One region of the Lentibacillus cibarius genome, then DNA from elsewhere that is predicted to be linked to it. Evidence: a T-box and tRNA genes for the amino acid it is inferred to sense, from the RefSeq annotation. Region 1 holds a T-box; the other holds one or more tRNA genes.

The links. The T-box of region 1 lies ahead of tyrS (tyrosine--tRNA ligase). A T-box ahead of a tRNA ligase gene usually reads a tRNA of that ligase, here a tRNA-Tyr.
Region 2: it encodes a tRNA-Tyr, which carries the amino acid that the T-box ahead of tyrS (tyrosine--tRNA ligase) is inferred to sense. The anticodon was not compared.

What each region holds. Positions count from the first base shown of each region.
Region 1 is NZ_VCIA01000001.1:582,314-586,723, reverse strand. Features, by position in the region: gene FFL34_RS02985 (transglycosylase domain-containing protein) at 1-1,379, opposite strand, end outside; T-box leader at 1,502-1,749, shown strand; gene tyrS (tyrosine--tRNA ligase) at 1,803-3,074, shown strand; gene rpsD (30S ribosomal protein S4) at 3,248-3,850, opposite strand; gene FFL34_RS02970 (GAF domain-containing protein) at 4,310-4,410, opposite strand, start outside.
Region 2 is NZ_VCIA01000001.1:2,598,163-2,602,572, reverse strand. Features, by position in the region: gene FFL34_RS12795 (AAA family ATPase) at 1-598, shown strand, start outside; gene mcrC (5-methylcytosine-specific restriction endonuclease system specificity protein McrC) at 591-1,628, shown strand; tRNA gene FFL34_RS12785 (tRNA-Leu) at 1,804-1,885, opposite strand; tRNA gene FFL34_RS12780 (tRNA-Cys) at 1,900-1,973, opposite strand; tRNA gene FFL34_RS12775 (tRNA-Gly) at 1,995-2,069, opposite strand; tRNA gene FFL34_RS12770 (tRNA-Gln) at 2,076-2,150, opposite strand; tRNA gene FFL34_RS12765 (tRNA-His) at 2,166-2,241, opposite strand; tRNA gene FFL34_RS12760 (tRNA-Trp) at 2,256-2,329, opposite strand; tRNA gene FFL34_RS12755 (tRNA-Tyr) at 2,341-2,425, opposite strand; tRNA gene FFL34_RS12750 (tRNA-Phe) at 2,447-2,519, opposite strand; tRNA gene FFL34_RS12745 (tRNA-Asp) at 2,558-2,634, opposite strand; tRNA gene FFL34_RS12740 (tRNA-Met) at 2,723-2,799, opposite strand; tRNA gene FFL34_RS12735 (tRNA-Val) at 2,823-2,898, opposite strand; tRNA gene FFL34_RS12730 (tRNA-Glu) at 2,962-3,033, opposite strand; tRNA gene FFL34_RS12725 (tRNA-Ser) at 3,050-3,141, opposite strand; tRNA gene FFL34_RS12720 (tRNA-Asn) at 3,143-3,217, opposite strand; rRNA gene rrf (5S ribosomal RNA) at 3,234-3,349, opposite strand; rRNA gene FFL34_RS12710 (23S ribosomal RNA) at 3,546-4,410, opposite strand, start outside.

The DNA of each region.
Region 1 (4,410 bases):
TGACTGTCTTTATTAGAATTCCGTCCGCCTACGAAACCGATAATCCGGCCGGTTTTATTCTCAATTAGAATGCCGCCTGTTTGGATTTGCTGAGTAATTTTTTTCTTTCTACCAGTTTCTTTATCTGTCACATAGCCTGTCCAGTCCGGTCCAAAATGTTCGTAATTCTGAACAATCTTTTGAAATGTATCATGCGTTTTTTTATCAATGGTTGTGTGGATTTCATAACCATTCTGTCTTAGAGCGCGGTCGGCGCGTATCGCATAATCTTCCATTAATTTATCGTCATTCTGCAGGTCTTCCATTGTATAGCCATCTTCTTTGGCTAAGTGTTCTTGGATAATCCCTTTGGCACGTTGTTGGGCCATAACCGTTAGATACGGATATTTTTCAACAGGAGATGGTGATTCATCGGTAAAGTCTGTCGTAATGTCATAGCTCAGTGCATTTTCAAATTGGGCTTTAGTTATGTACCCAGCCTCATGCATTCTCTCTAATACTGATTTCATTCGATTAAGTCCTGGCTGTATACCTTCTTCGCCTTTTAACCCCCCACTGTTCTTGAAAGGGGTGTAATAGGACGGACTTTGCGGCAGGCCAGCCAGATATGCTGCCTGAGCTAAGTTTACTTCCGAAGCATCAATACCAAATATTCCCTGTGCAGCGGTTTGAATTCCAGCAATGTTGCCACCTGAAGCGTCACGACCATATGGGACAACATTCAGATACGCTTCCAGTATTTCGTCTTTGTCAAAAAAGCGTTCTAATCGCATCGCTATTAAAATTTCTTTTGCCTTTCGCTCGAACGATACCTCATTTGTCAATATCTGATTTTTAACAAGTTGCTGGGTCAGTGTACTTCCGCCGGATTGCATTGGTGCGTTTGTTGCTTGCTGGACAAGTGCACGTACGATTGCTTTTGGTACAATCCCATTATGCTCGTTAAAATACTCATCCTCTGTAGCAATAACGGCGTTTTTAAGGTTTTCTGAAACATTCTTCAGTGTTACCTCCTGGCGGTATAAATCTGATCGGACATCGCCAATATACTTATCATTGGCAAAATAAAGTGATGATGTTTCCTCATAGTTATAAATGTTTTGTTCCATGTTCTCGTAATCCCGTATCGGTTCATCTTTCACAAGTGATGCGAAATAGCCAGCACCGACACCGCCTGCAAAGAAAGCACCAATAACACCAATAATCAAGAAAAATAAAACGATATTCCAGATGACATCATAACCAATTCGTGATGATTGCTGTATTTTACCTGTTTTCCAGACCGAGATCGCTTTTTTTGAATACGGATGTTCACGCAGTTTTTTAAAAAACGATTTAATTTTATGTATACATGTTTGCAAAAATTGCTTGAATTTCACTGTATAACCTCCCCTGAATCATGCCTATTATAGCATAGCAGCAGAAGTCGTTGTATAAAAATTTGTTGGTCAAATATTGCATTTATATTACAGATATGATATGAATAGTTAATAAGAATATATCAAATGCGTTGAAGGATCGGAGTAGCTGTGCGAATCCCTGTTATAGAGAACTGGCGGTTGGTGGAAGCCAGTATATATTTGCAGGCGAATTACAATCTCGAGCTTTCTTCTTTTGGAGCAGGAAGATTACTAGGTCGAATTGGACTGTTACCGAAGAAGACGGTGGCATCACCGTTATTTATCCCAAAGTGGCACAAGTATATGTGTGCAACAAGGGTGGTACCGCGAGTACATACTCGTCCCTTAGCTTATGCAAGGGGCGTTTTTTTATTTTACAAATATAAAATAGGAGTGAAAGCAATGGACATTTTACAGGATTTGGAAAAACGCGGCCTCATTCAACAAACAACAGACAGGGAAGGATTACAAAAGCATTTAAATGAAAATCAGGTGACCTTGTACTGTGGATTTGACCCAACAGCCGACAGCCTGCATATTGGGCATTTACTTCCGATTATCATGTTGAAACGGTTTCAGCGAGCTGGACATAAACCGATTGCGTTAATTGGTGGGGGAACAGGAATGATTGGTGATCCGAGTGGCCGTTCTGCTGAGCGTTCTTTAAATGAAGCAAAAGTAGTTCACGGATACAGTGAAAAGATTAGACAACAATTGGCAAAGCTGCTTAATTTTGATAATGGATCCAATGCAGCGCGCGCACGGAATAATCATGACTGGCTGGGTAACATGACAATAATTGACTTTCTCCGGGATGCTGGTAAACATTTTGGGATTAACTATATGCTGGGCAAAGAATCGGTATCAGCTCGGATAGAACAAGGCATCTCTTATACGGAGTTCAGCTACATGATCTTACAGTCACTTGATTTTATGAAACTGTACGAACAGGAAAACTGCACTTTGCAAATTGGTGGTAGTGACCAATGGGGCAATATTACAGCTGGTATGGAGCTCATTCGTCGCTCTCGAGAAAATGAAGAGGAAGAAATCAATGTATTTGGCCTGACTGTACCACTAATCACAAAAGCAGACGGTAGCAAGTTCGGTAAAACAGCCGGCGGTGCCATATGGCTTGATCCGGAAAAAACAACACCATACGAGTTTTATCAGTTCTGGATCAACACGGATGACCGTGATGTCATGAAGTTTTTGCAGTACTTTACATTTCTGGAACAAGACGAACTCGATGAACTGCAAAAAGAACTGGAAAATCATCCGGAAAAACGACAGGCGCAAAGGCGACTCGCTGAAGAAATGACGATGATGGTTCATAGTAAGGAGGATTTGCAGCAAGCACAGAAAATAACGAATGCACTGTTTAGTGGTAATTTGCAAGATCTTTCTGTCAGTGATATTGAACAGGGATTTAAAGATGTGCCAACGTATGAAACTGCTAAAGCGGATATTGGTCTGATTGATCTCCTCGTCAGTGCATCGATTTCATCATCTAAACGTCAGGCAAGAGAAGATATTAAAAATGGCGCTATTTATATCAATGGTGAACGCCAACAGGATCTACAATGTGTAGTAGATGCATCTGCCCGTATCGGGGATAAATTCACGATTATCCGGCGCGGGAAAAAGAAATACTTTTTAATTAGTTATAAATAATTAAACTTTCGAGCTTGAAATGAACATATAAGACTAATAAGCACGGAAAGCAACGAGCACTACCTTTACCGCGACGGTTTAACACTCTACCAAGTTGCGTCGTATTATATATCTTGGTGCGAAGGTTGATTAGATACAAAAAAAGACGAGCAAATGGCTCGTCTTTTTTCGTCTTAACGGGAGTAGTACTCAACGATAAGCGCTTCATTAATTTCAGCTGGTAGTTCGGAACGTTCAGGGTACCGTGAATATGTTCCTTCTTTTTTATCTTCATCAAATGTCAGATATTCAGGTACGAAGTTGTTTACTTCAATTGCTTCTTCAATGATGTCAAGGTTTTGCGAACGTTCACGCAGACCAATTACCTGTCCGGGCTTCACGCTATAAGATGGGATATCCACGCGTCCGCCATCAACTGTAACGTGACCATGGTTGACCAGTTGGCGAGCTTGACGACGTGTACGTGCCAACCCAAGGCGGTAAACGATATTGTCCAAGCGAGATTCAAGTAGAATCATGAAGTTCTCACCGTGAACACCTTTCATTTTACCAGCTTGTGTAAACAGGTTGAGGAATTGACGTTCGTTCAACCCATACATAAAGCGCAGTTTTTGTTTTTCTTGTAGCTGCATACCATATTCAGAGACTTTTTTACGCTGATTAGGTCCGTGCTGTCCTGGAGCGTAAGGACGTTTATCCAGTTCCTTGCCCGTTCCAGTTAATGAAATGCCGAGGCGGCGTGATTTTTTCCAGTCTGATCCTGTAAATCGTGCCATAGGACATTTCCTCCTTTATATAGTTTATTTGTATAAAATAAACGACCGTGTTCCTGATCATTGTCCATTTTGTTTTCATGTATCTTCGCTCCAGCAGCAGAGAGTTACACGATACACCTCTTTCTTTTGAACCTTTATATTAAGAGGAACAAAATGGGGCAAAGTCGGTTCACAAAGGCTACCTTTTTATTTTACACAACCATTAGTATATAAGCTATCAAACAGTAAGTCAATCATATTTTCTTGAGTTTGTAAGAAAAACCAGGCACTCACCTCGCCTTATAGCGAGTACCGAAGCTTATAAGGTCTTCCAACATTTATACTATCTGACGTTGCAAGAAAAGTGCCGGCCCATACAATAAAAAATGAGACCGGCGAGTTTGAAGCATTTTTGAAATCAACCAAATTTTATCTCGTGTGTAACTGGTAGCTATCTATGATTGAAAACAAACTACAACTTCACAAGCGAATGTAGCTTTTCAATGACTCTGCAAATTTGTCCAAGTAGAATTGGTCTGTTTCATCAAATCGATTGGTACTAGGGCTGTCAATATCAAGGA
Region 2 (4,410 bases), 2.0 Mb from region 1:
ATTTGAACTTGCAGAAGGGCCATTTTATGAGTTTTGTAAAAAAGCTGAACAGGACAGTGACCGTGATTATTTCTTTATTATTGATGAGATTAACCGAGGTAATTTAAGTAATATATTTGGTGAACTTCTAATGCTAATCGAAAATGACAAGCGTGGGCAAAAACTTCGCCTGCTTTATGCCAATGAACTATTTTCAGTTCCCAAGAATGTATATATTCTTGGAATGATGAATACAGCAGATCGAAGCCTAGCCATGATTGATTATGCCCTTAGAAGACGATTTGCTTTCTTTAAATTAGAGCCAGCATTTGATTCTGACGGGTTTCAAGAAATAGTATCTAAAGCAAATAACTCAAAATTTAATGCTCTAGTTGAACAAATAAAAGCCCTAAACAACTATATTAGTCAAGACGAATCTCTTGGAAGTGGCTTTAAAATCGGTCATAGCTATCTATGCCCAGATGAAGAAATAACAGACGAGTGGTTGTCATCGGTAATAGAATATGAATTGATACCATTATTAGATGAGTATTGGTTTGACGATCCCTCTAAGATTGAACTATGGACAAATCGACTCCGTGGTGTTCTGAATGATTAAAATTAAGAACATTTATCATATGCTTGCGTATGCATTTCAAGTGATGAATAAGGAAAACTATGCAAAGTTAGAAACAGAGGAATTTGAATATGCGGCAGATTTATTTGCCGCTATCCTTGCAAAGGGCATGGGAAACCAAATTAAGCGGGGATTATGGAGAGACTATGTTGAAAATACGGAATCTCTCAGGTCACCCAAAGGTAAAATTAATGTTACTCTTTCAGTCAAACAAAATACGATGCGAAACAAGCAGTTGATTTGTAGTTTTGACCAATATACAGAAAACACCTATATGAACCAGATCCTTAAGACTACTGCGGTTCTGTTAGTTAAGACTCCTGAAGTGTCAAGTAGGAATAAAAAGGATTTAAAAAAGGTGCTGCTTTACTTTTCCAACGTGGATCGAATAGATTATCGTAGAATTCAGTGGTCAAGTATCAAATACCACCGGAATAATGCTACCTATAAGCTGTTAATTAATATATGTTATTTGGTCATAGAGGGATTACTACTTACCGAGCAAGATGGTGACCGAAAACTGGCGCGATTTGTGGACAATCAGAAAATGCATCGTCTTTTTGAAAAGTTTGTACTGGAGTACTATCGAAAACACTATCCGGAATTTAATGCCTCCGCTTCTCATATTAATTGGGATGTTGATGAAGGTGATATTGAGTTTCTTCCTGTTATGAAAACCGATATTACGCTTACTTATGGAGAAAAGGTTCTTATTATAGATACGAAATACTACCAGCAAATGATGCAATCTAATAGTTATTATAATAGTAAAAGCTTTCACTCTCACAATATGTACCAAATCTTTACATACGTTAAAAATAAAGACTATACCAATTCTGGTCATGTGAGCGGAGTACTACTCTATGCAATGTCGGATGAGGTCATTGTTCCAGATAGTGAACTTTCTATTAGTAACAATCGGTTTGGAGTGAAGACTTTAGATATGAATAGGGATTTCTCAGATATAAAAAGACAATTGAACCAATTGGTCAAGGATTTTCTTTTGGATTAAACTTAGCGATTTGTCGGATTGAATTAGAATTATTCTTCGAGCAAAAATCATTCAACTATCCATGGAATAAAAATAACCTTATATCCTTGTTAACAAAAACACTCACAAACATTGGTGTATCAATATTTGTGAGTGTTTTATCGTTTTTTTAAATTATTTTGTTTTCATCTAAAGATACCGGTGGTGGGGCTCGAACCCACACTCCCGTAGGAACACGATTTTGAGTCGTGCGCGTCTGCCAATTCCGCCACACCGGCATAAAAGTTGTACTTGGAGGCGGTAACCGGATTCGAACCGGTGATAAAGGTTTTGCAGACCTCTGCCTTACCACTTGGCTATACCGCCAAAAGAAAAATATAAAGAAAATGGAGCGGAAGACGGGATTCGAACCCGCGACCCCCACCTTGGCAAGGTGGTGTTCTACCACTGAACTACTTCCGCTTTTACTGGCTGGGCTACCAGGATTCGAACCTGGGAATCACGGGATCAAAACCCGATGCCTTACCGCTTGGCTATAGCCCAATATATCGATTATAATGGGGCGACCGGTGGGGATCGAACCCACGAATGCCGGAGCCACAATCCGGTGCGTTAACCACTTCGCCACGACCGCCATAATAGAAATTATGGCAGGGGTAGCAGGAGTCGAACCCGCATCAAAGGTTTTGGAGACCTTCGTTTTGCCATTAAACTATACCCCTATTTATTTAAATGGTGGAGGGGAGGGACTCGAACCCCCGAACCCTGAGGGAGCGGATTTACAGTCCGCCGCGTTTGGCCAACTTCGCTACCCCTCCATATCCTATATTTGGAAAAGGTGGCTCGAGACGGAATCGAACCGCCGACACACGGATTTTCAGTCCGTTGCTCTACCGACTGAGCTATCGAGCCTTAAAGGTGTTAAGCAATGATAAGATTTAATTTAAAAATGGCGGTCCGGACGGGACTCGAACCCGCGACCTCCTGCGTGACAGGCAGGCATTCTAACCAACTGAACTACCGGACCATGTTAAATTGTTTTGGTTGCACTCATGAAGCACAACTGATATTCATTTAGCAATGATAGTTATTCGACGTAGTTAATTGAATAATTTTGGTTGCGGGGGCAAGATTTGAACTTGCGACCTTCGGGTTATGAGCCCGACGAGCTACCAGACTGCTCCACCCCGCGATATGAAATAAATAAGTGAAATATGGTGGAGGATGCAGGGCTCGAACCTGCGACCCCTTGCTTGTAAGGCAAGTGCTCTCCCAGCTGAGCTAATCCTCCGACGCACAGGATGTGCGATTGCATGTATTTACATGCCGTCAACTCTATCCTTTAAATTAATGATGACCCGTACGGGATTCGAACCCGTGTTACCGCCGTGAAAGGGCGGTGTCTTAACCTCTTGACCAACGGGCCACAAAGATAATTATAATGGCGGAGAGCGAGGGATTCGAACCCTCGAGACCGCGATAGCGGTCTACACGATTTCCAATCGTGCTCCTTCGACCACTCGGACAGCTCTCCATGGCTCCACAGGCAGGATTCGAACCTGCGACCGATCGGTTAACAGCCGATAGCTCTACCACTGAGCTACTGTGGAATATACCAAAGGAAATGCCTGGCGACGTCCTACGCTTGCAGGGGCAAGGCCCCAACTACCATCGGCGCTGGAGAGCTTAACTGCTGTGTTCGGCATGGGAACAGGTGTGTCCTCTCCGCTATCATCGCCAGACCCTAAAGTTATGAATGATTTTGTCTCCCGCAAAACTTGAAATATAGGAGCTTTAATCAAAACCTTTTATAACCAAGTGGTCGACTGATTTCTTCGTGCCAATAAATATTATAATGGTTTTTTTGAAAAAATCAAGGGTAAATTTGAAATTTACACCCTAAAAACTAAATAAGAGTGTGATTCAACGACTGTAGTAGTAGTTAAGTCCTCGATCGATTAGTATCCGTCAGCTCCACGTGTCACCACGCTTCCACCTCGGACCTATCAACCTCATCGTCTCTGAGGGATCTTACTCACTCGAAGTGATGGGAAGTTTCATCTTGAGGGGGGCTTCATGCTTAGATGCTTTCAGCACTTATCCTTACCACACGTAGCTACCCAGCTGTGCTCCTGGCGGAACAACTGGTACACCAGCGGTGTGTCCATCCCGGTCCTCTCGTACTAAGGACAGCTCCTCTCAAACTTCCAGCGCCCACGACGGATAGGGACCGAACTGTCTCACGACGTTCTGAACCCAGCTCGCGTACCGCTTTAATGGGCGAACAGCCCAACCCTTGGGACCGACTACAGCCCCAGGATGCGATGAGCCGACATCGAGGTGCCAAACCTCCCCGTCGATGTGAACTCTTGGGGGAGATAAGCCTGTTATCCCCGGGGTAGCTTTTATCCGTTGAGCGATGGCCCTTCCATGCGGAACCACCGGATCACTAAGCCCGACTTTCGTCCCTGCTCGACTTGTAGGTCTCGCAGTCAAGCTCCCTTGTGCCTTTACACGCCATGAATGATTTCCAACCATTCTGAGGGAACCTTTGGGCGCCTCCGTTACTTTTTGGGAGGCGACCGCCCCAGTCAAACTGCCTGCCTGAAACTGTCTCCGGGCCGGATAACGGCCCTGGGTTAGAATGTTCGTACAGCCAGGGTGGTATCCCACGGGTGCCTCCGCGTAAGCTAGCGCTCACGCTTCGACGGCTCCCACCTATCCTGTACAAGCTGTACCAACATTCAATATCAAGGTGCAGTAAAGCTCCACGGGGTCTTTCCGTCCTGTCGCGGGTAATGCG